One region of the Roseburia sp. AF22-2LB genome, then DNA from elsewhere that is predicted to be linked to it. Evidence: predicted binding sites of a transcription regulator. Region 1 holds the regulator's gene; each other region holds the start of a gene.
What was found. Region 1 encodes HrcA, which represses chaperone genes, less so after heat shock. Its sites were predicted from a motif close to TGTTAGCACTCNNNNNNNNNGAGTGCTAACA; they were not measured.

Region 1 (10,045 bases):
CGTTGAAGAAGCATTAAGCGAGCATCAGTTTGGTAAAGTCTATCTGATGATTGGAATCAACGAAATGGGAACCGGTACAGTAGACAGCTTTATGAAAAAATATGAAGAAGCTGTCAATCATATCCGGGAATTACAGCCGGATGCACTGATTTTCTTACAGGGCATTATGTATGTAAAACAGGAAAAGTCAGAGACCGACCCGATTTTTAACAATCCGGCAATCAAAGAACGGAATGACAGAATTGCAATGCTTGCAAATAATCACGATATATTTTATATTGATGTAAATGAAGTAGTGACTGACGAAACAGGAAATCTGAATCCGGAATATACTTATGATGAGATTCACCTGCTGGGAAAATATTATTCCCTGTGGACGGATTTCCTTTTGAAACATGGAATAAAGAAGGAGTAAATATATGTCAATCGACCAGAGTAAGATTCGTAATTTTTGTATCATTGCCCATATTGACCACGGTAAATCAACCCTTGCAGACCGTATTATCGAAATGACAGGGCTTCTGACCAGCCGCGAAATGCAGGCGCAGGTTTTAGATAATATGGATTTGGAGCGGGAACGTGGAATTACCATTAAGTCCCAGGCAGTCCGTATTATATATCATGCCAAAGATGGAGAAGAATATATTTTCAATCTGATTGATACACCTGGACATGTGGACTTTACCTATGAAGTATCAAGAAGTCTTGCTGCCTGTGACGGTGCAGTGCTGGTAGTAGATGCGGCACAGGGGATTGAGGCACAGACCCTTGCCAATGTATATCTGGCATTAGACCATGATCTGGAAGTGATTCCAGTCATTAATAAAATTGATCTGCCGAGTGCAAGGCCGGAAGAAGTAGTAGAAGAAATTGAAGATGTGATTGGAATTGAGGCACAGGATGCACCACGGATTTCTGCCAAAACAGGGTTGAATGTGGAAGAAGTATTAGAGCAGATTGTGCATAAATTACCGGCACCAAAAGGGGACGCCAAAGCGCCTCTTCAGGCGTTGATTTTTGATTCTGTGTATGATGCTTATAAAGGTGTTATTGTATTCTGCAGAATCCGGGAAGGTTCCGTAAAACCGGGGACAACCATCCGCATGATGGCAACCGGAGCAGAAGCAGATGTAGTAGAAGTAGGATATTTCGGAGCCGGACAGTTCATTCCATGTGATGAGTTAGAAGCCGGAATGGTAGGTTATATTACTGCCAGCCTTAAGAATGTGAAAGAAACCCGTGTGGGTGATACCATAACAGAAGCAAAGCGTCCTTGTGATGCACCATTGCCGGGATATAAGAAAGTTAATCCGATGGTATACTGTGGATTATATCCAACAGATGGAGCCAAATATCCGGATCTTCGTGACGCTTTGGAAAAATTACAGTTAAATGATGCAGCCTTACAGTTTGAACCGGAGACTTCCATTGCATTGGGCTTTGGTTTCCGCTGTGGTTTCTTGGGACTGCTTCATTTGGAGGTAATTCAGGAGCGGTTAGAGAGAGAATTTAATCTTGATTTAGTAACGACAGCACCAGGCGTTGTATACCGGGTACATAAGACTGATGGTACCATGATAGAATTGACAAACCCATCCAATCTTCCGGATCCATCCGAAATCGAATATATGGAAGAGCCGATGGTTGCAGCAGAAATTATGGTGACATCCGAATATGTAGGTGCCATTATGGATTTGTGCCAGGAACGCCGTGGTATCTATAAGAGTATGGAATATATTGAGCAGACCCGTGCAGTTATTAAATATGACCTTCCGTTAAATGAAATTATTTATGATTTCTTTGACGCATTGAAATCCCGTTCTAAAGGATATGCGTCCTTTGATTATGAGATGAAGGGTTATGAGCAGTCAGAGCTTGTGAAGCTGGATATTCTTATTAATAAAGAAGAAGTGGATGCTCTTTCCTTTATTGTATTTAAGGATACCGCCTATGAGCGTGGAAGAAAGATGTGTGAGAAGTTAAAGGAAGAGATTCCGAGACATTTATTTGAAATCCCGATTCAGGCAGCCGTTGGAAGCAAGGTAATTGCCCGTGAGACAGTAAAAGCAATGCGAAAAGATGTGCTGGCAAAATGTTACGGCGGTGACATCAGCCGTAAGCGTAAACTGTTAGAGAAACAGAAGGAAGGTAAGAAACGTATGCGTCAGGTGGGAAATGTAGAGATTCCACAGGAAGCATTTATGAGTGTACTGAAGTTAGATGAGAAATAGATGACAGGAGAACATAGATGGAACTTTATGTGCATATTCCTTTTTGTGTAAGAAAATGTGAATATTGTGATTTCTTATCAGCACCTGCGGACGAGCGGTTACAAAACCGCTACGTGGGTGCTCTTTTGCATGAAATCAGATATTACGGACAGACAATGGGACGTCCGGCTCTTTCTACTATATATATAGGGGGCGGAACACCGTCTCTTTTAGCACCGGAATATATCGCACTTCTTTTAAAACAGATTCAGGTAAGCTTTGAGGTGGAAGCAGATGCAGAGATTACCATAGAATGTAATCCCGGAACTTTAAATGAGGAAAAACTTCTTACCTATAAAGAAGCAGGCATTAACCGTCTCAGCATAGGGTTACAGTCTGCCTTTGATGATGAATTAAAGATATTAGGAAGAATCCATACTTACCGGCAGTTCTTGGAGAATTATGAATGTGCCAGAAGATGTGGATTTGAAAATATCAACGTTGATTTGATGAGTGCCCTGCCTTATCAGAGTACGGAGAAATTTGTCACCAGCTTAAAGCGTGTCATAGCATTAAAACCGGAGCATATTTCAGCCTATTCCCTGATTATCGAAAAGGGAACACCATTTTATGAGAAATATAAATTCGAGGCAGTGCTCCGGGAAGCCGGAAAGCCGACAGAACATCTGCCATCTGAAGAGACGGAGTATGAAATTTATAAAAAGACTCAGGAGATTCTTGCAGAGGCAGGTTATGAGCATTATGAAGTATCCAATTATGCAAAGCCGGGGAAAGAGGCAAGGCATAATATCGGATACTGGAAGCGGGTACCGTATCTTGGGGTAGGACTTGGGGCGGCTTCCCTGATTGGAGAAGTACGCTACAGTAATATAAGAGAGATTGAAGCGTATATCAAAGCATGTGGTAATATTTCGGCGAAGGAAATAGATGGAGTACCGGCATTGAATCTCCATGAGAGTGCAGATGCAATCAGCCGCCATGCCCAGATGGAAGAATTCATGTTTTTAGGCCTGCGTATGTTAAAGGGAGTTACAAGAACAGAATTCAAAGAGACTTTTGGCGTGGAAATAGAAGCAGTATATGGCGAAGTCTTAAACCAGCTTCAGGAAGAGGACTTAATCGAGAAAAAAGCCGGTGTAATAAAGCTCAGCGACCATGGCATGGACATCAGCAACTATGTACTCGCCCAGTTTTTACTGGATTAAGTAGTGCGGTGTTGAACCGCATTGAATCAGAACAAATCTAAAGAAAATATAAAATTATAAAATGCTGTTGACAAAAAAAACGAATGGTGCTATCTTAAGTACATAGAAATTAGCACTCTTTCAAGTTGAGTGCTAACAACTAAGAAAAAGCAGTACAAAAAGCTTTTTCAAATACCTATAAAAGTTTCATTTTCAGGAGAACGTGAATGAACGAGAACGAATTAGATGAAAGAAAAACAAAAATCTTAAATGCAATCATTCGCAACTATCTGGAAACAGGTGAGCCGGTTGGTTCAAGAACCATTTCCAAGTATACGGATTTGAACTTAAGTTCCGCAACAATCCGGAATGAGATGTCGGACTTGGAAGAGATGGGATATATTTTGCAGCCACATACATCGGCAGGAAGAATTCCATCCGATAAGGGATATCGCTTCTATGTAGATAATCTGATTGCAGAGAAGGACAAAGAAGTATCCGATATGAAAGAGTTCGTAATTGAACATACGGAGAAGATGGAACAGGTATTGCAGCAGGTGGCAAAGCTGTTGGCGAACAACACGAATTACACCACCATGATAACAGCACCGCAGTATCACCACAACAGCCTGAAGTTCATCCAGTTATCCAATGTGGATGATGAACATATTCTGGCAGTTGTCGTATTGGAAGGCAATCTTGTGAAAAATAAGATGATTCCGATAGAAGAGCCGATAGATAATGAGCATATGTTAAAACTTAACATGCTTTTGAATACACATTTAAATGGATTGTCATTAGATCAGATTAATCTGGGCACCATAGCAGTGTTGAAAGAGAAAGCCGGTATCCATTCCAAAGTCATCAGTGATGTATTGGATGCAGTAGCAGAAGCAATCAGCGAAGACGAGGATTTGGAGATATATACCAGCGGTGCAACGAATATCTTAAAATATCCGGAGTTATCGGATTCGCAGAAAGCAGGAGAGCTTTTAGATGCGTTAGAAGAGAAGAAACAGTTAGTAAGTCTGGTGACGGATAACCTCAGCAATGAGGAGAACGGCATACAGGTTTATATAGGAGATGAATCTCCAATTCAGACCATGAAGGACTGCAGTGTGGTAACAGCTACCTATGAACTTGGTAAAGGCGTGAAGGGAACGATAGGAATTATCGGACCGAAGCGTATGGATTATGAGAACGTCATGGATAATCTGAAAAATTTGAAATCACAACTAGAAGGCATATTTGATAAGCCGAAGAAAGAATAGCATAGAAAGGTGGTAAGGAAGTGGCAGAAGAAAAGAAAGAAGAAGTGCTTGAGGAAGTATTAGAAGACTTAGAAGCAGAGGATGCAAAAAAGCAGGAAGAAGCACAGAATACCGCCTCAGAAGAAAAAGAAGTTGAGGCAGAAGAAAAAACGGAAGATACCGAATCTGAACCGGAAGAAATAGAGAAAGAAGATGAGGAGAAAAAGAAAGGTATCTTTAAAAAGAAAGACAAGAAAGATAAGAAGGACGAACAGATTGAAGATTTAACCGACCGGCTGAAACGTCAGATGGCAGAATTTGAAAACTTCCGTAAGAGAACGGAAAAGGAAAAGAGCCAGATGTATGACATGGGAGCCAGCGCAATCTTAGAGAAAATCCTTCCAGTTATCGACAATTTTGAAAGAGGGCTTGCAGCTGTACCGGAAGAAGACAAAAACAATGGCTTCGTAGAAGGTATGGATAAGATTTATAAGCAGATGATGACAGTGCTGACAGAGGTTGGTGTAACACCGATTGAAGCAGCCGGTCAGGAGTTTGACCCGAATCTCCATAATGCAGTAATGCATGTGGAAGATGAAGAACTCGGTGAGAATGTAGTAGCCGAGGAGTTACAGAAAGGTTACAAGTACAAAGAAAATGTAATCAGACATAGCATGGTAAAAGTAGCGAATTAAGCATAGGAGGATAAGAACATGAGTAAAATTATTGGTATTGACTTAGGAACAACAAACAGTTGTGTGGCAGTTATGGAAGGTGGAAAACCTACCGTTATAGCAAACCAGGAAGGTGCAAGAACAACACCATCTATCGTAGCATTTACAAAAACAGGTGAGCGTCTGATTGGTGAACCTGCAAAACGTCAGGCAGTAACCAACGCAGAGAAAACAATCTCTTCCATTAAGAGACATATGGGAACCGATTACAAAGTAAGCATTGATGACAAACAGTATTCTCCACAGCAGATTTCTGCAATGATTTTACAGAAATTAAAAGCTGATGCAGAAGGATATTTAGGAGAGAAAGTATCAGAAGCAGTTATTACTGTACCGGCATATTTCAATGATGCACAGCGTCAGGCAACCAAGGATGCAGGTAAGATTGCAGGACTTGATGTAAAACGTATCATCAACGAGCCGACAGCAGCAGCACTTGCTTATGGACTGGACAACGAAAAAGAACAGAAAATTATGGTATACGACTTAGGTGGTGGTACATTTGATGTATCTATCATTGAAATTGGTGACGGAGTCATCGAAGTATTATCTACAAACGGTGATACCAGATTAGGTGGAGATGACTTCGATAACAAGATTACACAGTGGATGATTGACGAATTCAAGAAAGCAGAAGGCGTTGATTTATCTACTGATAAGATGGCTCTTCAGAGATTAAAAGAAGCTGCAGAGAAAGCTAAGAAAGAGTTATCTTCTGCAACAACAACCAATATCAACCTGCCATTCATTACTGCAACAGCAGAAGGACCAAAGCATTTTGATATGAACTTAACAAGAGCAAAATTTGATGAGTTGACACATGACTTAGTAGAAAGAACAGCAATCCCGGTACAGAATGCTATGAAGGATGCAGGCGTAACCAATGCAGACTTAGGTCAGGTATTATTGGTTGGTGGTTCTACACGTATCCCGGCTGTTCAGGATAAAGTAAGACAGTTAACAGGCAAAGAGCCAAGTAAATCCTTAAACCCGGATGAGTGTGTAGCACTTGGTGCCTGCATCCAGGGTGGTAAATTAGCAGGAGATGCCGGCGCAGGTGATATCCTTCTTCTGGATGTTACTCCATTGTCACTGTCTATCGAGACCATGGGTGGAGTTGCAACAAGACTGATTGAGAGAAATACAACAATTCCTACAAGAAAGAGTCAGATTTTCTCAACAGCAGCAGATAACCAGACAGCAGTAGATATCAACGTAGTGCAGGGTGAGCGTCAGTTCGCAAGAGATAACAAATCCCTTGGACAGTTCCGTCTGGATGGTATCCCACCAGCACGTCGTGGAGTTCCTCAGATTGAAGTTACTTTCGATATCGATGCAAACGGTATTGTAAACGTATCTGCAAAAGACTTAGGAACCGGAAAAGAACAGCATATTACAATTACTGCCGGATCTAACATGTCTGATGCAGATATCGATAAAGCAGTAAAAGAAGCAGCTGAATTTGAAGCACAGGACAAGAAGAGAAAAGAAGCAATTGACACCAGAAATGATGCAGATTCCTTCGTATTCCAGACACAGCAGGCATTAGACCAGGTTGGAAATAACCTTGATGCGGCAGATAAATCTGCAGTAGAGGCTGACTTAAATGCACTGAAAGCTTTAGTAGATGCAAATCCACAGGCTGAAAACATGACAGAGGATCAGGTTGCTGAGATGAAAGCAGCAAAAGAGAAACTGATGGAAAGTGCACAGAAAGTATTTGCTAAGATGTATGAGAATGCTCAGGCAGCTCAGGGAGCCGCTGGTGCAGGCCCTGATATGGGAGCAGGTGCAGCCGGTGGAGCAACTGCAGGTTCCGCAGATGATGATGTGGTAGATGCTGATTACAAAGAAGTATAATTCTACAGATAAAAAGCAGTAGAAAGGGTTGGCAGTTTTACTGTCAACCCTTACAAACGGTAAAGAGGGAATAGATTATGGCAGAACAGAAAAGAGACTATTACGAGGTCTTAGGCGTTGATAAAAACGCAGATGACGCAGCAATAAAAAAAGCATATCGTGTCCTTGCCAAGAAATATCATCCGGATATGAACCCGGGGGATAAAGAAGCAGAAAAGAAATTCAAGGAAGCATCTGAAGCATATGCAGTACTGAGCGACCCGGAGAAGAGAAAACAGTATGACCAGTTTGGCCATGCAGCCTTTGATGGAGGTGCCGGCGGAGCAGGCGGATTTGATTTCTCAGGTATGGATATGGGAGACATTTTTGGAAGCTTTGGAGACATTTTCGGAGATTTCTTTGGCGGCGGAAGACGCAGCAGCAGCAACGGACCGATGAAGGGAGCCAATGTACGTGCCAGTGTCAGAATTACATTTGAAGAGGCAGCATTTGGCTGTGAGAAAGAAATTGATTTAGTATTAAAGGATGAATGTAAGACCTGTCATGGTACAGGAGCGAAGCCGGGAACCAGTCCGGAGACCTGTAGCAAATGTCAGGGAAAAGGAAAAGTGGTATATACCCAGCAGTCCTTATTTGGTATGGTACAGAATGTACAGACCTGTCCGGAATGTAACGGAAGCGGTAAAATTGTTCGTGACAAATGTCCGGACTGTCGTGGAACCGGCTACATTGCCAGCAGGAAGAAGATTAAGGTCAGCATTCCTGCCGGAATTGATAACGGTCAGAGTGTAAGAATCCGTGAAAAAGGTGAGCCGGGGGTAAATGGCGGACCAAGAGGAGATCTTCTGGTAGAAGTAGTAGTATCCCGCCATCCAATCCTTCAGAGACAGGGCATGGATGTATATTCAACAGCACCAATCAGTTTTGCACAGGCAGCATTGGGCGGAGAAGTAAGAATTACAACCATCGACGGCGATGTGGTCTACGAAGTAAAACCTGGTACACAGACCGACACCAGAATCCGTCTGAAAGGAAAAGGAATCCCATCCCTGCGTAACAAGGCAGTCCGTGGTGACCAGTATGTTACACTTGTGGTTCAGGTCCCGACCGGATTAAATGAAGCTGCAAAAGAGGCACTGCGCCAGTTTGATGCAGAGACCGGTAATTCATTAAAGACACAGAATGGTGCGGCAGGCACGAAAAAGAAAAAGGGATTTATGGGAAAAATTAAAGAGTCCTTCGATGATTTATAAAAATGATAAAGCTGTTTCCTGAAAAATGGAGGCAGCTTTTTTTACGCGAGTAGCGAGAAAAATCGCATGCTTGCAGATTTGGCGAGCACCGCGATAACTCGAGAAACTCGCAAAGCGTGTTTCTCGTAGTTGAGTATTGTGATAATTCGGGAAAACTGCAAAAGTGAGTTTCTCGTTGTTGCATTTTGTGACAACATATTGTATACTGTTTCTGATTCATAAGTTTTTTGTAACCATATGTTGATTTAGGCAACCGTTTATGAGACAAGGAGAGAGATTTATGAAGCAGCATAACAGCGCTGTGATTAAGAAGGATGCAGCACAGTTTGATAAATGGTGTTTTCAGCAGACTGTGGAACTGGAACATACAAGGAGAGAACTGGAAAATTCCAAACGCGAGATGGAACACCATCAGAGGGAGTTAGAACGTCAGAAGCGGAAATTCGAGATGGAGAAGAATCTTGAACAGGAGCGGATGAAGCGGGAACAGCATCTTTTTGACATGAAGTGGAAAATATTAGAAAGTGAACTTCAGAAACTTGCTGCCGAAAAGCAGAAAATGGAGCGTCAGAGAGACTTTTACAGCAGAGTACATGAATTTGAACAGGAGAATAGAAACCAATCATCCAATGTGGTGAAGGGAGAAATGTTCTTTATGGGCGTGGGCAATGAAAAATCATTGCGGAAGCGTTATAAGGATTTGATTAAAATATATCATCCGGATAATCTCAATGGAGACACCGGTACCATTCAGGAAATTAACCGGGAATATCAGGTGCTGATGCAGAAACTGGAAGTAAAATATCAGTAATAAGATTGCAATAATAGCACAGCAATGACATAGCAATAAACAGGAAAATCAGCGGGCAGAAGAAATATGTTCCGCTGTTTTTGTGTTACCAGACATGCATAGGCGTCGCTATGTATCTAAAGAAGCTGTCTGCTGGTTGCCGTTGATTCCCTTACAGTTGCGAAAAATAAAAAGCTATGTTAAGATTAAAATGTTTGCTTTTTATAATAGAAGGTTAAGATAAGAACAGGAGCAGAAACTATGAAATGGGATAAATATACAATAGATACAACAACAGAAGCTGAGGATTTTATCAGCATGATGTTATCAGAAAATGGCATTGAAGGAATTGAAATCGAAGATAATGTACCATTGACGAAAGAAGAAACAGGAGAAATGTTTATTGATTTTCCGCCGGAGCTTCCACCAGACGAAGGAAAAAGCAAAGTCAGCTTTTATTTAGAGGCAGGCGAAGACCATACCGAGACTTTAAAGGCAGTCCGCATTGGTTTAGAGCAGTTAAGAAGCATGGTAGAAATCGGAAGCGGAGATATTACCTCCAGCCAGACCGAGGATATTGACTGGATTAATAACTGGAAACAGTTTTTTCAGTCTTTTTATATCGATGATATTTTAATCAAACCAACCTGGGAACCATTAAAGGAAGAGGATAAAAATAAATTCTTAATCGAGATTGACCCGGGTATTTCCTTTGGAACCGGAAAGCATGAGACAACACAGCT
Region 2 (10,045 bases), 200 kb from region 1:
TTTTACATTGTCATTTTTATTTTACCAATGTATACTAATCCCGTTTCCAAAGAATATAGTACTTTTTTCTCATATAGTGCAGAACATTTCTGCAAAAAATTATGAAAGGAGCTTATAATTATGACGAAAGATATGACAACCGGAAATCCACTGAAATTAATTCTTTTCTTCTCACTTCCTGTATTGTTCGGAAATCTGTTCCAGCAGTTCTACAGTATGGTAGATACCATCATTGTAGGACAGTTTTTGGGAGAAGATGCCCTGGCTGCTGTAGGTGCAACCGGTTCTATTATGTTTCTGGTACTTGGTTTTGCATCCGGACTTGCCCAGGGATTCGGTGTTATGGTATCACAGGCTTTCGGTGCAAAGGATGAAAGCCGTTTAAAGCATATTGTTGCTTTATCCTTCCTCTTAACCATAATCATTTCCGTGGTTCTTACCGCATTGACTGTTACTACTTCCCGGGAGCTTTTAATCTTTATGAACACACCGGATAATATTCTTGATATGGCAGACTCTTATATCCGGGTTATCTTCTGGGGTATCATTACCAGTATGATGTACAATGTTGTTTCCGGAATTTTAAGAGGTGTTGGTGACAGCAAGACTCCATTATACTTCCTGCTGTTTTCCTCCGCTCTTAATATTGTGCTGGATTTATTCTGTATTGTAACTTTAAAACTAAATGTTGCAGGTGCTGCATATGCCACCGTAATCTCACAGGGTATTTCCGCTGTTCTCTGTCTTATTTATATGTACCGTAAATTCACGATTCTCCGCACCAGAAAAAGTGATTACTACATCGACCGCGTGACAACCGCCCAGATGATGGGACTTGGTATCCCGATGGCTTTGAACTACTCTCTGATAGCTGTTGGTTCCATGATTCTTCAGTCTGCAGTAAATGTATTTGGTTCCAGTGCTGTTGCAGCCTTTACTGCTGCATCCAAGGTAGAACAGATTTCTACCCAGCCAATGCCGGCTCTTGGAACCACAATGTCTACTTACTGCGGTCAGAACTTAGGTGCCGGAAAATACGAACGCATCTTCGATGGCATGAAGAAGGCCTTTGGAATCGCCCTTGGAACTGTTGCAATTGCTGCATTCATCTGTACTGTATTTGGCCGTTCCATTGTTTCCCTTTTCTTAAGCGAACCGACGGAAGCCATTTACAGTTATGCCACACAGTACTTAAATACCATCAGCTGCTTTTTCTTCTTTCTTGCTCTTATTTACCTTTATCGTACTTCTTTGCAGGGACTTGGAAAAGGTATCATGCCTATGGTCAGCGGTATCTTTGAAATGATTTGCCGTGTCGGTGTCGTATGGCTCCTTTTAAATCCATATGGATACTGGTCAGTCCGTCTGGCAAGCCCGGTAGCATGGATTGGTGCCGGTGTACCACTTATGATTTCCTATCTTGTTTGGAAGAACCGGAAAAAGAAACAGCTCTGCAGTCAGGCTGTATAAAATCCTGTGCCTGCAATGCTGCAGCAGAAAAGAAGCCCCATTCTGAATAATCAGACGATGGGGCTTCTACTTTACTTATTACTTATTTCCTATTCCAGTTTATGCAACCGGATTTCCGCACTTGGTACAAAACTTATTTCCAGCTACAAGCGGAGCACCACATTTACTGCATACCGGCTGTACTGGCTGCTGTGGCTGTACTGGCTGGCTCTGGAACTGCCCCTGCTGTGGCGGCATTGGCTGTCCCTGGAACTGTCCCTGCTGCTGTGGCGGCACTGGCTGTCCCTGGAACTGTCCCTGCTGTGGTGGCACATTTCCATACATATTCTGCTGTGGCATTCCCTGATATCCGTTCATCATTTTCTGTCTGATTAATGGTTTCTCAGCCTGAAGTACGTTGATAATAATCAACAGATCCAACACTACAATTGCCAGAATAAACAATATATTAAATATAAATCCGGCTGTAACTTTCGCTGTACAGTAATTATCTGTTGCCTCCTTATTTACTCCGACGCAAAGTGCAATCCAGAAAATAAAGTCAACAACAGCACAGCTTCCGGATGCGATTGCAGCAATTTTATCTTTTAATACGCTCTTTAAGCACCAGAGAGCCAGCATAGCGATTGGAAGCAGCAGCATTATGATGCAGATTATTTTCGGGTCTGTTACACTTTCACCCTCTATCTTAATACCTGTCATAGCTTTAAAAGCGCTGATTTTAATATTTCCATATCCTGCACAGGATACCATAAATGATGGCACAAAGAAAAATACCATTAACAAAATAGATAACAGACGAATGATATTTTTCACATGAATGTGCTTTGTAAAATTATTTCCAGAATTCATTTTCTTCTCCTTTAGTTTCCAAACTGAGTTAAATTATCAGTTACTTCGTAAGTATAATCAACCTTCTGAGTTACAACCAAATCATTAAACATCTGTGCCCCATCTGTATAACCCTCAACATTATCCCATCCATCATCATACTCTAAATCAGTATATCCTTCGATATCACCATATGTATTAAAGTTCTGGCTTCCATCGGATAATGCCATAATATTTGTATATTTTACCGGGAAGTATACAACAGTTGGCTCAAATGCATTTTCTGCACTGGTTACAGTTGTCGAAAATACCAGATAAAGGACGTTCGTATCACCCCATGTATCACTGTTTTTTGCAACCAGATAATAAGAACCTTCATAACTGAATCCGGAATTTCCAATATAGGAATTGTTATTTGCAAAATATGCATCTAACGCATCTGTTGCTTCATTTTTCATGGAATCCAGATTGTCTGCTGAAATATCTGCAGCAGATGTTACATAAGAATCTACTCCGGATACAATATATTCTTTTGATGTCTGTGTGAATTTGTAACCATTTGCCAATGCATTCTCTTCTGATTCATCAACTGTTAAAGTTACGGTATCTCCGACATCAAGACTGTCATAATCTTCAAAATTGAACCACAGATAACGTAAATAGTCATCCTCTGAATTATTTGTCCAGTTTGGATATACATAAGGTGGTGTTCCCGAAAAGGTTACTTCGATATCTTCAAACGGATCAACTTCTTTTACTTCTTCCAGTCCTTCTACTGTAAATTCCTGTTCTTTGGAAAGAATTTTAACTCCTGCTTTTTTCTCATAATCTTCATCCCATGAAGCAGTAACAGTTACCACATCCCCATTTGACAGGTCTGAATCCGGTTTCACATCAAAAGTAATACTGTCAATCAAATCCCAGTTACTGCTTCCCATCACATCAGCAAGGTCACTCCAGTCAAGGTCATCAAGAGATTTTACATTTTTAAGTTTCTTTCCCTGTGCCTTGATAACAGCTTCACTGAATCCGGTCTCGTCGAAATCAACATATGCTGTTCCTGCTGTTTCATATCCGTTATACTCTACAGAAATATAATCGTTGATATTTACTTTCTTTTTCTGATTCTTCACTACCACAAGTGCAACAATTGCAACTACTACAACTGCAATGACCGCAATAAGCAATGCCCATAACTGTTTCGTCATCTTAAATGGTTTCTTAGGCGGGCGTGCCTGCTGTGGCTGTCCCTGGAACTGTCCCTGCTGCGGCTGTCCCTGGAACTGTCCCTGCTGTGGTCTTCCCTGGAACTGTCCCTGCTGTGGTCTTCCCTGGAACTGTCCCTGCTGCGGCTGACTCTGGAACTGTCCCTGCTGCGGCTGTCCCTGTACTGGTGTTTCCTGCTGCGGCTGTTCCTGTACCGGTGCTTCCTGTTCTGCCGGCTGTTCCTGTACCGGTGTTTCCTGCTCTGCCGGCTGTTCCTGTACCGGTGTTTCCTGCTCTGCCGGCTGTTCCTGTACCGGTGCTGCCTGCTCTGCCGGCTGTTCCTGTACCGGTGCTGCCTGCTCTGCCGGCTGTTCCATCTCCCCTTTTAATTTCTGGCCACAATTCGGGCAAAAATCTGCATCATCACCCACTTGTGTGCCACAATTACCACAAAATGCCATTTTCATTTTCCTCCTTCGTTTTACCATGATATGTTACTTGCTTTTATACATTAACAAGTTAAACTATTTCAATTCTACACAATATTTTGTGGTTGGTCAATCAATTTTACCGAGAATTTACACTTTAAATCTTATAATTTTCTTGCACAGGCAAGTGCTAATGCTCCCGGTCCGATATGGCAGGATACATTCAAAGAAAGCGGATCCATCATAATGTCTGTAATCCCAAATTCCGCTTCCACTTCTTTGCGGAATTCCATTGCTGCACTTATATCTCCCGTATATGCAATACAAAGCTGCATCTCGTCCTGACACTCCTTAAAGCGGGATGCATAATCATCTTTTACTGCTTTTATCATAATGCTTTTTGCCTGCTTTACCGTTCTTGCTTTTGCAAAAGCATCCAGCTTTTCACCCTGAATCTGTAATACCGGTTTTAATTTCAACAATGTTCCCAGTGCTGCTGCTGCCGGTGTAATTCTTCCACCTTTTTTCAGATAGTAAAGGGTATCTACCATGATATAAATGCTGGACTGGAATTTTGCATCCTCTAAAATATCTTTAATCTCTTTTCCGCTCTTGCCACTCTCTGCCAGCCTGATTGCATCAAATACGGACTGCTTCTGTGTTACGGAAATTCTCTGATTGTTTACTACAAAAACCCTGCCCTCATACTCTTCATCTGAAGATAATGCTGTTGCTGTCTCACAGGAACTGCTCAATCCACTGGATAAAGGAATGTATACTATTTCATCATATTCTTTTAAAAGCTCATCCCAACGGTCTGTAAGGTCTCCTACTGCCGGCATGGATGTTGAAATCTCTGCTCCATCTGTCAGATGCTCATAAAATGTATCCTGTGTCAGATTGATATCCTCAAACAGTGTTTCACCATTTATAAAAAAAGGCATTGGTAATACGCTAATCCCTAACTGCTGCGCTTCTACCTGACGAATTCCACTGGAACTGTCTGTAAGAATAACTACCTTTCCCATTTTTCTTCCTCCTTGCTGTTCAGACTTCATGTTACACAATGAAATAATTGTAACATATTTTGCAAATCAAAACAACTGCCCCCAAAAAACTAACATCAGGAAAAAAACTGCATAGCAAAACTCCTGACTGCATTATCTGCAGTCAGGAGCTCTCTACACTTACTTTTCAGTAATATATTTTATTTTCTTATTACATCATTCCCATACCTGGGTTTCCTGCCGGCATTGCAGGAGCATCTTCTTTGATATTTGCTACAACAGATTCCGTTGTAAGTAATGTAGATGCTACAGATGTTGCATTCTGCAAAGCACTTCTTGTAACCTTAACCGGGTCAAGGATACCAGCTTCTACCATATCTACATATTCTTCTGTTGCTGCATTAAATCCGATACCAGGAGCGGACTCTTTTACTTTATTAATAATAACTGCACCTTCGAGACCTGCATTTGCGGAAATGTAATACAATGGAGCCTCCAATGCCTTTAAGATAACCTTTGCACCGGTCTTCTCATCACCTTCCAATGTCTCAGCAAGCTTTGCAACCTCTTTGGATGCATGGATGTATGCAGAACCGCCACCTGCGATGATTCCTTCTTCGACTGCTGCTCTTGTTGCATTCAAAGCATCTTCCATACGAAGTTTTGCTTCTTTCATTTCTGTCTCTGTTGCAGCACCAACACGGATAACTGCTACGCCACCTGCCAGTTTTGCAAGTCTTTCCTGTAATTTTTCTTTATCAAATTCAGATGTTGTCTCTTCAAGCTGTGCACGAATCTGGCCGATTCTTGCCTGAATTTCTTCTTTATTTCCTTCACCATCAACGATAACGGTGTTCTCTTTCTTAACCTTAACAGATTTTGCACGGCCAAGCTGTGCCATAGTAACATCTTTTAATTCCAGGCCAACTTCTTCTGAAATCACCTGACCACCGGTAAGGATAGCGATATCTTTTAACATTTCTTTTCTTCTGTCGCCATATCCTGGAGCTTTTACCGCTACTACGTTAAATGTTCCACGCAGTTTATTTACAATCAATGTAGTTAAAGCTTCACCCTCGATATCTTCGGCAATGATAAGAAGTTTGGAACCGGACTGAACAATCTGCTCTAACAGTGAAAGGATTTCCTGAATGTTGCTGATTTTCTTATCGGTAATTAAGATGTACGGTTCATCTAAAACTGCTTCCATCTTATCCATATCTGTGCACATATATGCGGAAATGTATCCACGGTCAAACTGCATACCTTCTACCAGGTCAAGCTCTGTCTGCATGGTCTTGCTCTCTTCAATGGTAATAACACCATCATTGGAAACTTTTTCCATTGCGTCTGCTACCATGTTGCCAACGCTTTCATCACCTGCGGAAATAGATGCAACTTTTGCAATCTGGTCTTTTCCGGTTACTTTAGAAGACATTGCTGCGATTGTTTCAACTGCTTTTTCAGTTGCTTTCTTCATACCACGTCTTAAAACGATTGGGTTTGCACCAGCCTCTAAGTTCTTCATTCCTTCCTGAATCATTGCTTGTGCAAGAACAGTTGCTGTTGTAGTACCATCACCGGCGACGTCATTGGTCTTGGTTGCTACTTCTTTTACAAGCTGTGCGCCCATATTTTCGAATGCATCTTCCAATTCGATTTCTTTTGCAATGGTAACACCATCGTTTGTGATTAATGGAGCTCCATATGATTTATCCAGTACAACGTTTCTTCCTTTTGGTCCGATTGTTACTCTGACTGTATTTGCCAGTTTATCAACTCCAGCCTCTAATGCTGTTCTGGCTTCTGTTCCATATTTGATTTCCTTTGCCATAATTTCTTACCTCTTTCTTCTATTTTCCTATTTTATTATTTGTTTTATTTACCAATTATCAATTCGATTATTCTACTACTGCAAGAATATCATTCTGCTTTACGATGATATATTCTTCGCCATCCAGTTTTACTTCTGTTCCGGCATATTTAGAATAAATAACCTTCTGTCCTTCTTTTACCTGCATGGTAACTTCTTTGCCATCTACCACTCCGCCAGGACCAACTGCGATTACTTCTGCTTCCTGTGGTTTCTCCTGTGCAGCACTTGCTAAGATAATTCCGGATTTGGTTTTTTCCTCTGCTTTTAACTGTTTTAATACAACTCTGTCTGATAATGGTACTAATTTCATGATTCATTGCCTCCTTGATTCGGTCTCTTTGTTTTCTTTCTTTTTTATTAGCACTCATTCAAGCCGAGTGCTAACCGATAGTCATATAATAGTTTCTGCGTCTCTTTTTCGCAAGCCTGACCATTTTTTATTTTTCTCTTGTTTCCTTATATTTACTCTTAATATCTCGTTTTTTCTCTCGTTTTCTCACTTTCTGCAATTTGTAACGATTTAATACTTTTTTTAGATTTGTTTATGAAATCAGTCCAAAATGCTCCAATCCCTTATAAATGCCGTCTTCGTGCAATGGTGCTGTGATATAATCCGCTGCTTCTTTTGCTGCTTTGGTACCATTTCCCATGGCAATTCCATGCTGCACATGCTTTAACATTTCCACATCATTGATACTGTCTCCAAATGCATAGGTATCTTCTTTCTCAATACCAAGAAGCTCACAGGTTTTTTCGATGCCGGACGCTTTGGAAAATCCTTTTGGAACAAACTCTGCGCATGCCGCATCATGCACCAGCGGTGTGAAATTCTCTTCCAGATGGGAAAGTACCTTAAGATAAGCATCATCCGGTGTGGAGCAGGAAAACTTACTGATTTCCATAATTGCTTCATTTCCCGTTACCGGCAGCAAATCCTCTCCCAATGTCTCTTTTAGTCTCAAGCCATAAGGGTCTTCTTCAAATTCTTCCAGATCCATATACAAATTCTGGCTTCCCTCATATACCGTAGGAATTCCATACTCTTTTAATATATGTATGGTATCCTCTATCAATTCCTGTTCTAATTTTTTATAAAAAAGTGTTTTTCCATCCATCTCTATCCAGGTACCGCAGCCTGCCACAATTCCGTCGAATCCCAGTGCCAGCAGTCTTTCATCCTGAATAAATGCTCTGGTTCTTCCGCTGCAGAGAAATGCCAGATGTCCATTTTCCCGCAGCTTCCGGATTGCTTCCTTTGTGCTCTCCGGTATCAAAAAATGTTCGTCCCACAATGTTCCGTCAATATCAAAAAATACTGCTTTCCTGCTCATTCTCTTTATGTCCTTTCGCTGTTTCTTCTTCTCGTTCTTTTTGTCACAAGGATTATTTTATGCCCCGGATACAAGATATGTCAACTACGGGAAACACTCTTTGTGATTTTCTCTCGCTGCTAACGTAAATTCAAAAAAGCCGCCTGCCACAGCTCACCTTCCGGCGTCACCATAGTCAGACGACTTTCTTCTATCATTATATTGTAATTTTCATTACTGTACGGAAAGATAAGAATATCCCATCAGACTTTCGTCTACTTCACGGGCTGCTTCTCTTCCTTCACGGATTGCCCATACAACCAGGGACTGTCCACGATGCATATCTCCTGCTGTAAAGACATTTTCCACGTTGGTCTTGTAATGACCGGCTTCTGTTGCCACATTGGTTCTGGCATTTAAGTCTACGCCGAATGCTTTGGCAATGTAATCTTCTGTTCCAAGGAAGCCTGCTGCAATCAGAACCAGATCACAATCTAACTTGCTTTCAGAGCCTGGTACTTCCACCATCTGCATCCGTCCGGTCTTTTCATCCTTTTTGCCCTCTAATTTTACGGTTTTTAATCCGCAGAGCTTACCGTTCTTGTCTTTTAAGAACTCTTTTACGGTTGTCTGGTAAATACGAGGGTCGGAGCCGAACATGGCAATTGCTTCTTCCTGACCGTAGTCTGTCTTGCAGACTCTCGGCCACTCCGGCCATGGATTGTTCTCAGCACGTTCATCCGGTGCCTTTGGCATCATTTCAAGCTGGATGACACTGGCTGCGCCGTGACGGATAGAAGTTCCGACACAGTCATTTCCGGTATCTCCACCACCGATGATAACTACTTTCTTTCCCTTGGCAGAAATATATTTGTTATCTTTAAGCTCGGAATCTAAAAGGCTCTTGGTAGTTGCCTTTAAGAAATCTACTGCAAAGTAAATGCCTTCTGCATCTCTGCCCGGAGCTTTGATGTCTCTTGGATTCTTTGCTCCACAGGCTAAGATGACACGGTCATATTCTTTTAAGAATTTTGCCGGCTTGATGTCTTTTCCAACATTGGCATTGGTAATAAACTCGACACCCTCTTCTTTCATTATATTAATCTTACGGTCAATAACCCATTTTTCCAGCTTCATATTCGGGATTCCATACATCAAAAGTCCACCGACACGGTCATCTCTTTCAAATACGGTAACGGAATGTCCTCTTTTATTCAACTGGTCTGCTGCTGCAAGTCCGGCAGGACCGGAACCGATGATTGCAACCTTCTTTCCGGTACGGACTCTTGGCGGTTTTGCTGCAGCATATCCTTTTTCATAGGCATTTTCAATGATTCCATGCTCATTTGCCTTACAGGTTACCGGGTCTTCCCAGTGTCCACAGGTACAGGCTGCTTCACAAAGTGCCGGACATACTCTTGAGGTAAATTCCGGGAAGTTGTTGGTCTTAGTCAGACGGTTATATGCCTGCTCCCAGTTGTTGGTATACAAAAGGTCATTCCACTCCGGTACCAGATTATGCAGCGGACATCCGCTGGTCATTCCCATGATATTCATACCAGCCTGGCAGAACGGCACGCCGCAGTTCATACAACGTGCTGCCTGTACTCTTTGTTTCTCTTTTGAGAGAGGGGTATGGAACTCGTTAAAGTTCTTGATACGCTCCTTTGGTGCAACCGCTGCTGCATTCTCTCTGTCATATTCCATAAATCCTGTTGGTTTTCCCATTTTGCGTCCCCTCCTTAATTTCTTGTATTCGCATAAAATGCTTCAATCTGTGCCTGTTCGGAAGACAATCCTTTTTCTTCCATCTGAACAATTGCCATTAACATACGGTTATAATCGTATGGAATTACTTTCTTGAACTTCGGCAGATACTCACTGAAGTTATCTAAGATTTCTTTTCCCTTTTCAGAA
Region 3 (10,045 bases), on a different contig from region 1:
GTCGGGCTGATGTTCTTTGGCTTAATCATATAAGTATATACTCTTTCGCCTCCGGCATAATTACTGCCATCCAGACCGGTTATCTTAAGATAATAGGTTGCTGCATGAATCAGTTCCTGTACGCCCGTAGTCTCTTCCTTATCGTCTGCCGGCTCGGTACATTCCGGGTCACGATAAACAGCATAGTCAAAATCCGTTCCTTTTTTCAAGGCATTACCCTCATCATCGGTTGCTGTCAGGGATAATACCTTGCTCTTGCCGTCAAAGAAACTGGAATAACTGGTATCTTTATTAATGACACCTGCTTCTGTTCCGTTGATTGCCAGCTTAAAGGTACATTTATCTAAAGATTTTGCTACAATATCAAAATAAATCGGCTCTGCCTTGGTTCCAAGGTCTCCTTCATAATAATCAAGACCGGTAACTTTTACATAATATCTTCCGATGGAAGTCGGTTCAGATACTGCCTGAGTATATTCTGCATCTTTATAATAAGTAATCTTATATCTGGAATTACTAATGACATCACCGGATGTATTGGAAACGGTAATGTTTGGCACATTTTTCTTTCCATTATATTCCAGTTCATTTTTATCCAATACTGCTTTACCAAGCTTGTCATAGATCTCAAAGTTGATAAATGCGTTTCCGGTTAAATTTCCGGTTCCGGTAATAATCAGGTTATTGGTTCCGGTCTGTCCTGCAGTAGTTTCATTTCGGTATGCCACGTTGTAGTTGCCGGCAGGAATCTCAACGCCATTCAACTTCACTACTACCTCATTGGTCATATCCGGTTTACTATTCTTTACATAATAATATTTATCACTCTTTAAGGAAACACTGATGCCTGCTGCACTTAAATCTGCCTTGCCAATCAGGAAATTAAAGGTCTTGCTGCCCCGGTACAGAGAAGAAGAATTCGCTGTTACTGTCATCTTCGCTGTTCCGGCATTCGTATTGTCTGCCCAGCTGGTGGTATAGTCAGACGCCTGGATTCCTGCGGAGTTCTGGCTGTCAACCAGTGTAAATTCCGGTCTCTGTGCAGTTCCGGTATAAGTAGAATCACTCAGTCCATTGGAAACAGTTACAGAATCTGCCCCGATATTATAGTAAATATTGTAACGGTTCTCTGCAATTGTTCCGGAAAATGTATAGTTACTGCTGCTCTTTAATACAATTTTAAAGGAATGTGTTCCTACTGTGGTATTGCTTCCGGATGTATATTCTACGTTATAATCATCTGCTGAAAGGTTTACCATGGTAGGAGTACCGCTTATGATACCATACACCCCTGTAATCGTCGGTAATACATCACTTCCTGTATAATATACATATCCGTCTTCACCGGTTCCTTCCACCCCTTTATAATTAACACCGATATAGCTTAACTTCTGCTGTGCAATCGTAAAGCTCTTGGTGGTCTGCCATCTGTGGCTGTCTCCGATACCAACGATATCAATATATGCTGTTCCTGCGCTGGTATTATTACGGTAATAAACGGAGTAATCCTCTTTTTCTTTCAAAGTTTCTCCAGCAATCTGGACCGTAACTGCCGGCTTAACCTCCTGTCCGGTATAAGTATAGGTATCATTTCCGGTTGCAGTTGCACCATTTGCATCCGCTCCTAATGTAATGCTTCCATTGCTCGGAAATGCATCCGCCGCCTCTGCCGGTATTGCCGGAAGAACGCCTGCAATCATACAAACACTTAAAACTAATACCAGTATTCTTTTTCCAACATCCTTGTACTTACGCATAGAACCTCTCCTTGTTGCTTGTTGTTTCCTCATCTTTTTATCTTTACTATATTCCTTTTGCTTTTCAGATTCAAGAGTAACCCTTTTTTCTAAAAAAGCGCAGAAAAAGACACTTCTAAACCTTTTATCGACCGGAAGTTACTTTTTCTTTATATTTTCCAGCGGATTTTTTCATTTTTTAGAAAATCTTTTTCAGAAAATTAACACTTGACATTTTATACTACCACTGTTACCATTACAAACTGAAAACAAAATATCACTTTGCTAGGGGCGCCTTTGGCTGAGAAACGCATCTGCGTTGACCCTTATTACTTGAACCGGATAATACCGGCGTAAGGAAGCACATATACAACCTCCTGGCAGAGTATCATCTTTAAGGAGGATTTTTTTATGTCAATTTTTGCAACATACGACGGCTCATCTTACCAGCTTACCACCGCAGGTTTTACAGCCCTCGTTATCATCATGATTGCCATTCTTCTGATTGGCTGTGCTATCTTCGGTGGAAAGAAGAAATTCAGTGCAAAGCAGCTTGCATTTTCAGCTATGGCAATTGCCCTTGCCATGGTAACTTCCATGATTAAACTTTTCGATATGCCAATGGGCGGTTCCGTTACTTTACTGAGCATGTTATTCATCGTTCTGATTGGTTACTGGTATGGTCTGGGTGCCGGCTTAACCGCAGCTTTTGCTTACGGAATTCTGCAGTTAGTCGTTGACCCTTACATCATCAGTGTTCCACAGATGTTAGTGGACTACCTCTTCGCCTTTGGTGCATTAGGACTTTCCGGACTTTTCAGCAAATCCAAACATGGACTTATCAAAGGTTATATCGCTGGTGTATTAGGCCGATACTTCTTCGCATTCCTTTCCGGCTGGATTTTCTTCGGCATGTATGCTCCGGAAGAATTCCCGAATGCAGTGGTATACTCTCTTGCTTACAACGGTGCATACCTTGGTGCAGAAGCACTTATTACATTAATCATTATCTGTCTGCCACCAGTCCAGAAGGCATTGAATGCCGTTAAGGATATGGCAAATTCATAATATGATTCTGTCCAAAAAGAGCGTCTTTCCTAATTAGGAAAGAACGCTCTTTTTGATTACGCGAGTAGCGAGAAAAATCGCATGCTTGCATGCAGATTTGACGAGCACCGCGATAACTCGAGAAACTCGCAAAGCGTGTTTCTCGTAGTTGCATTTCTGTATTTTCTTAATTTGTCATTCATTACATCTGAATCCAGCCGAAAGCATTTGCTATGGAACTGATTAAAATAATCGCTGCAAAGATCGGACAAAGGTATTTTATCATCACTGTAAATATCTTTTTCCTGCGGAACGGGCTGCCGCCCCGGGTTACTTCTTCTTCAATCCGCTGCACTCCCACCACTCTTGATACCAGAAGGCAGGTTGCAATAGCCGCAATCGGCATCATCACGGAGTTCGTCAGGAAATCAAAGAAATCAAGAATCTGCATTCCGATAATTTTTACGTTCGCCAATGGTCCATATCCCAGTGTGGAAAGACTTCCCAGAAGAAGCATTACAATGCCGACAATTACCGTTGCTTTCCGTCTTTCCCAGCCCAGTTCATCTTCAAAAGTCGATACTGCACTTTCCGTTAATGCAATAGAACTTGTTATTGCTGCAAACAGCACCAGTACAAAAAACAAAATTCCGACTCCGGTTCCAAGCCCCATGCTGTCAAATACTTTTGGAATCGTAATAAACATCAATGATGGCCCCGCCTGCAGTGTTTCCGGATTTCCACCGGAAAATGCAAAGACTGCCGGAATAATCATCAGCCCTGCCATCATGGCAATCGCTGTATCGAAGATTTCCACGTTCTTCGTGGACTCCTCAATAGAAACTTCCTTCTTCATATAAGAACCAAAAGTAATGAGAATTCCCATGGCAATGGACAGGGAATAAAACATCTGTCCCATGGCTGTTACTACCGTCATCCATGAAAAATTCTTTACATTTGGCACCAGGAAATATTTTACTCCTTCTAAAGCTCCGGGTCTTGTCACAGAATAAATCGTTATTAATATAGAAAGAACAACCAGCACCGGCATCATAAATCTGGATACCCGCTCAATACCATTCCGGACGCCGGCAAAGATAATCCCCAACGTAAATACTGCAAAAAAAGCAAAGCAGATTTCTGTGGAAAGTCCGCTGGAAATGAAATCGGAAAAATATCCATCCGATGCAAGTTTACTGCCATTTCCCCTGATATATTCCACCAGATATTTCATTACCCAGCCGCCAATTACAGAATAATATGGCACGATTAAAACCGGAATAATCGCATTTATCCAGCCACCGAAAGAGAGCCAGCGGGATTTTCCAAAGGTATGATATGCTCCCACCGGGCTCTTCTTCGTCATTCTTCCGATAGAAGTCTCCGCCATAATCATCGTATATCCAAAAGTCAGTGCAAGTATAATATAAATCAGCAGAAAGATTCCTCCCCCATACTTTGCCGCAAGATATGGGAATCTCCATATGTTTCCCAGTCCCACAGAAGCGCCTGCTGCTGATAATACAAACCCTATCTTCCCCGAAAATGTACTTCTTTTCTCATTCTGTGTCTTCATTTTGTTTTTTCTCCTAAACTCATAATTTCCATGACGCAAAGTTATAGAAATCATAACACAGTCTCATAGTTCCTGCAATATTCTTTCCTTTTTATCATGCTACCCCTTATTTCCCCCTATATTTCTGCATTATATCTCCTTATATTTCATTTGTTTTTACAGTGCATTTCCATGTTTTTTCTTTGTTTTTGCACAATTTGTGTTTTTTCACAAATTTTTCACAATTTTATTAGCACTCACATCTTGACAGTGCTAATAATTGGTGCTATAACGTAGTCAGAACAAAGGAGAGGAACAAAAAAAGAGTTCCTAAAACATCCCGGTTCCAAAGAAACAAGGTAAACAAGCATAAAATGATTTATTAAAAAAGGAGAGATGACTTATGTTGATGCCTAGTATTTTTGGAGAGAATTTATTTGATGACTTCTTTGAGGATTTTCCATGGATGGACGATAACATGGATATGAAAAAAACTGAGAAAAAACTTTACGGTCGTAGAGCCGCACGTCTGATGAAGACAGATATCAAGGAACAAGATAATGGTTATGAACTGGTAATCGATTTACCTGGATTTAAGAAAGACGAAGTAAGTGCTTCCTTAGAGAACGGTTACCTGACCATCAGCGCTGCCAAAGGCCTGGATGAAAAAAATGAGGATAAGAAATCCGGCAGATATATCCGTAAGGAACGTTATTCCGGAGCCTGCAGCCGAAGCTTTTATGTGGGTGATGGCATTACCGAAGAGGATATCAAAGGCGAATTTAAACATGGTATTTTAAAACTCTTCGTTCCGAAGAAAGAAGCAAAACCTGCTGTGGAAGACCACAAGTACATCGCCATTGAAGGATAACAGAACTTTATATAGTATCTGATTCAGATTAAGAAAGGAAGCATGTTATTATGTCAGACAAAAATCCAAAACATCCATTAAAAAAGAAGAAAGTAAAAGCTAAAATTAATGTAGCCGACCATGAGGCTGTTGAGGAAGCCAGAGAAGCTCACAGAAGCAAGAAACATTATTACTAATTACAATAGACTATTTCAGGAGGAATGACTTATGTTAGTACCAAGTATTTTTTCAAACAACTTTGTAGATGATATATTCGATGATGTATTTCCATTCGGAGCTTACAATGCTCCTGCTGCAGACAACCGCGCTGCCATGAACACTGACGTTAAGGAATTTGACGACAGATATGAACTGGAATTTGAACTTCCAGGTTTTAAGAAAGAAGATATCCAGGCTGAGCTGAAAGACGGATACCTCATCGTCAATGCCAAACACCAGGACAACAAGGACGAAAAAGACAAAGATGGCAAATATATCCGTAAAGAACGTTACTATGGCTCTTACCAGCGTAGTTTCTATGTCGGAGATGGCGTTACTCAGGATGACATCAAAGGCGGTTTTGAAAATGGTATCCTGACTCTGACCGTTCCGAAGAAAGAAGTAAAACCTGCTGTGGAAGAAAAGAAATATATTTCCATTGAGGGATAATACCAGGATAATTAAAAGGAAAAAGGGGCGGTGTGAGTATTCACACCGCCTCTCCTTTTTATGTGAGAAACACGCTTTGCGTGTTTCTCGTAGTTTAGCTGACATTACTTTATCGTCGATGCCCGCTGTCTGATATTCTTATTAAAATTAATCACATTGTGATTATATTCTTCATCCATCAACTCGGAATGAATCATAAAATCTGCAGTTGCCTTATTATTTGCAATCGGGATGTCATATACCTGTGCAATACGAAGCAGCGCTTTTACATCCGGGTCATGAGGTGCTGCAGTAAGCGGATCTGAAAAGAAAATCACGAAGTCTACTTTTCCCTCTACTATCTTAGCACCAATCTGCTGGTCTCCGCCCAGCGGACCGCTGTTATAGCCTTTTACCGGCAGTCCCGTCTGGTCTGTAATCATTTTTGCCGTTGTTCCGGTTCCACAAAGGAAATGCTTCTTTAAAATTTCTGCATTGTCTTTGCACCACTGGATCAGTTCTGCTTTCTTTCCATCATGGGCAATCAATGCAATATTTTTCTGTTTTCCGATTGTCAAAGTAAGAAAATCCGGTTCCATACTCATATTGTGTCTTCTCCTTTATTGTATTATTTTCCAACCATTTCATTTATCAAGTGAAAATCAACTCCTGATAAACAATTGCAGCTCGCCAATCACGCTTATATGTTGACTTGCTTACGCTCATTATAACATGACAGGATGATTCCAGACAATGTTTGGGTAGAAATCTTCATATAAAAAACGAGCACACCTAACAGTGTACTCGTTTTTTTCGTCGATGCGACAGGATTTGAACCTGCGACCTCTGCGTCCCGAACGCAGCGCTCTACCAAGCTGAGCCACGCATCGTTATTCAGTTCTTTCACACGCTCAACTATATTAGCATATATCACATTTTTTGTCCAGTAATATTTTTATTTTCTTTTCTACTTAATCGTTTTATGTTATACTTAAGTCAATCATAAGAACGGCTTTTACAATGCCGAAGCAACTTTTTTTACCAGAGAAAGGCACATTATGGAGAACAACCAGAGACCAACAATTGCAATTATGTTAGGTGACACCCAGTCCAGCTACTCAGAAGACTTACTTCGAGGCTTCTATACCTGTGCCAGAGAAGAAGATATCAATATTATTTTTCTGATGGGACCTCAGATGCCACAATATTGTAAAGATATTTTATCCTGCAGTTTTGACGGGGACTATAATTATCAGTTTGATACGATTTATGATTATGTGCATTTTACCAAACCAGATGCACTCATTATTACCTATGGTTCTCTTTCTATTTTTAAAAGCAACCAGGTAAAGGCAGACTTTCTTTCCCATTATAAAGATATTCCATTTCTGATGTTAGAGGACACACCGGACGATTCTGACATTCCATACCTGATTGCTGACAACTACAACGGCATGCGGCAATGTATCGAACATCTTGTGAATGTCCATGGCTATCGTAAGATTGCTTTTGTAGCAGGACCAGCTAACAACAAAGACTCCAATGAACGGCTGAAAGCCTACCGCGATGTTATGGCGGAACATCAGCTTCCGGTCACGAATGATATGGTCGTCTATGGCAACTACTCAGAGCTTGTCACCGAGCAGGTGGAATATATTCTAGACCACAACCCGGAATTAGAGGCAATTGCTTTTGCAAATGATAATATGGCAAAGGCAGGATACCGCGTCTGTGCTGCAAGAGACCTTTTGGTGGGACATGACATTGCCATTACCGGTTTTGACGACATTGACCACGCAAAAACCATGGAGCCACCACTGACCAGTGTTTCCCACAGCAGCTTCCAGTTCAGCTACCAGGCATTACAGAATGCGCTTATGCTCTGTCAGGGAAAGAAGCCACAATCCTGCCGGATGTCAGCCATTTTTCACCAGAGAAGCTCCTGCGGCTGCCAGCTGCACACCCGCTTTACCACACTGCGTCATATCAGCATGGAGCAGCTGCACGATTTTATACACCAGCAGGTCGATGCTATGGCTGAGGAATTATTCTCTTCCATTTCATACGAAAAAGATCGTAATTACTATACCGAAGTTCTACATGCATATTTTGAAAATATATATGAAGAAATCTTTATCCGGAAGGGAACTGACTTCTCCAACGAGCCTCTGATTCGTTATCTGAGAAAGCTTACTGCATATCCCCATATTTCCGGAGAAATGCTCCTAGAGCAACTTACTTCATTACTCCGTACACTGATTAACTTCTCGGAGGAAGAACTGCTGCAGACACAGCTTTCCGGCATTTTATCCTTTACCCAGCAATACGTTCATTCTGCGGATGTCTTCCAGCTAGAAAAAGAAATCATGGATTCTAACCGGAAAGCCTGGTTTGTACCTTCCTTTACAAGAGATTTGATTAACTCCGGTGCCAATTTCAAAGAAACGATTACACATATCATGGAGCGGCTGCATCTGATGAATGTCAAAAGTTCCTTCTTTTTCTTCTTTGACAAACCGGTCATTCATCAGGAAAATGAGCTTGCAGAGTATCCGGACGAAATCTATCTGGCAGCATATTACCATGATGAAAAATCAGTCTACCATGAACCGGGCAAACGTCCAAAAGTAACGACTGCCAATGGATTTTCCAGTTTTCTTCCAAAGGAACACAGCCACTGCTATACATCATTTATCCTCTTTTCCGGAGATGAACAGTTCGGTCTGCTGCTTTGCGAAGTGGAACAGAAAGATATTTCCTTTATGCAGATTTGCAGCCTCCAGATTGGTGCACTCCTGCATTTTATCCAGTTAAATGCCAGCGAACGCCAGATTCAGAAAGAATTGCAGGATTCCATGAAAGTCATTCAGGAGCAGAACAGCATCTTAAGTTATATCTCTGAATATGACGATTTAAGCCAGCTTTTGAACCGCCGTGGATTTATGGAACGGGCATCCCATGCAATTGAATCCAATTCCGGCAAAAAAGCTTATCTTCTTTTTGGTGACTTGGATCACTTAAAGGAAATCAACGACTGCTTCTCCCATCTTGCCGGGGATTTTGCGTTACGCACAGTATCCGAACGGCTGCGTAAATGCCTGCCAAAGGATGCCATTACTGCAAGACTGGGCGGTGACGAATTTGTTTCCTTTATTTTAACCGATATACCGGATTTCAAGGAGCAGCTTTTAAAGAATCTGAAAGCAGAGAGCGATGCTTTTAATGCCGTATGCGATAAACCTTTTTATGTAGAAATCTCTGTCGGCATCTACGACTTCTACTGTAATCCGCAGATGGACTTAACAGACATTCTCAAGCACTCTGATGCAATCCTCTACGAGGAGAAAGCAAAACGTCGCAGCAGCATCAAGAAAGTCTGATTTCGTATCATCCTTCCGAAGGAAAGAATATATATGACATATATAAATGCCGGATGGTAAACCACCCGGCATTCTTTCATTATTCGTCCATTCCCCATTTGTCTTTCATGTACTCTTTTCCGAATCCAGAGCCAATATTTTCATTGATTCTGCGTCCGAAACAGGCATAAAATCCAATAACGGCTGCAAATATAATAATTCCAATTAAAATAACCATAGCAAACACCCTCCCTGCGTCACTTTGTTTTTCAAAGTATAACACAAGTATTTTGTAATGTCACTTGTCTTTTTCAGAATGCCACGAGTCTTCCTTCATAAGAAGACAGTTCTATATTTTTTTCCTGCAGCTCCTGTATTTCTGCCGAAGTAAGTTCCACTTTGTCAGGGCCTGTATTCAGCACTACCAGCACCCGGTCTTCTTCATAGCAGCGGGAAAATGCATAAACACCGGTAACATCATTACAATAGATGGTGCGATAATTTCCCCTGCGTAATGCCAGATGCTCTCTCCGAAGTGCTATCCACTCCTTGAATTTTCCGATTAAATTATCCTGATACGGCAATAAAGACTGTGGTTCAGTTTCATCTGATTGTCCGGATGCTCTCTGCCAGTCCATGGCTGCCCTGTATTCTGATTCTTCCGTACCATCAATATATACCTCATCCCCATAAAATACTGACGGCACGCCTACCCCCATAAAGAGATAGAAAAATGCCAGCTCCATTCTCTTTCTATTTCCATTGCAATAGCTTAAAAATCTCGGGATATCATGGGAATCCAGAAAATTCATCTGTGCCAGGCTCACCTGCCATGGGTAACGGTAAATCA

Region 2: groES (co-chaperone GroES) is a predicted target of HrcA. The motif match lies at 7,174-7,204, and genes of this name have one in related genera.
Region 3: DWX96_RS05465 (Hsp20/alpha crystallin family protein) is a predicted target of HrcA. The motif match lies at 4,587-4,617, and genes of this name have one in related genera.

The regions. Positions count from the first base shown of each region.
Region 1 covers NZ_QTWM01000002.1:130,984-141,028, reverse strand. The annotation lists gene DWX96_RS03305 (GDSL-type esterase/lipase family protein) at 1-415, shown strand, start outside; gene lepA (translation elongation factor 4) at 420-2,231, shown strand; gene hemW (radical SAM family heme chaperone HemW) at 2,249-3,436, shown strand; gene hrcA (heat-inducible transcriptional repressor HrcA) at 3,643-4,686, shown strand; gene grpE (nucleotide exchange factor GrpE) at 4,707-5,360, shown strand; gene dnaK (molecular chaperone DnaK) at 5,379-7,259, shown strand; gene dnaJ (molecular chaperone DnaJ) at 7,337-8,512, shown strand; gene DWX96_RS03270 (molecular chaperone DnaJ) at 8,793-9,323, shown strand; gene prmA (50S ribosomal protein L11 methyltransferase) at 9,564-10,045, shown strand, end outside.
Region 2 covers NZ_QTWM01000002.1:335,255-345,299, forward strand. The annotation lists gene DWX96_RS04395 (MATE family efflux transporter) at 121-1,470, shown strand; gene DWX96_RS04400 (zinc ribbon domain-containing protein) at 1,570-2,322, opposite strand; gene DWX96_RS04405 (zinc ribbon domain-containing protein) at 2,334-3,968, opposite strand; gene DWX96_RS04410 (DegV family protein) at 4,100-4,963, opposite strand; gene groL (chaperonin GroEL) at 5,154-6,776, opposite strand; gene groES (co-chaperone GroES) at 6,844-7,128, opposite strand; gene DWX96_RS04425 (Cof-type HAD-IIB family hydrolase) at 7,361-8,149, opposite strand; gene DWX96_RS04430 (glutamate synthase subunit beta) at 8,363-9,856, opposite strand; gene gltB (glutamate synthase large subunit) at 9,871-10,045, opposite strand, start outside.
Region 3 covers NZ_QTWM01000003.1:9,930-19,974, reverse strand. The annotation lists gene DWX96_RS05480 (hypothetical protein) at 1-1,757, opposite strand, end outside; TPP riboswitch at 2,014-2,113, shown strand; gene thiT (energy-coupled thiamine transporter ThiT) at 2,148-2,804, shown strand; gene DWX96_RS05470 (sodium-dependent transporter) at 2,986-4,359, opposite strand; gene DWX96_RS05465 (Hsp20/alpha crystallin family protein) at 4,742-5,209, shown strand; gene DWX96_RS14740 (hypothetical protein) at 5,260-5,385, shown strand; gene DWX96_RS05460 (Hsp20/alpha crystallin family protein) at 5,417-5,857, shown strand; gene DWX96_RS05455 (methylglyoxal synthase) at 5,962-6,435, opposite strand; tRNA gene DWX96_RS05450 (tRNA-Pro) at 6,653-6,726, opposite strand; gene DWX96_RS05445 (GGDEF domain-containing protein) at 6,895-9,216, shown strand; gene DWX96_RS14240 (hypothetical protein) at 9,296-9,433, opposite strand; gene DWX96_RS05440 (glycoside hydrolase family 13 protein) at 9,507-10,045, opposite strand, start outside.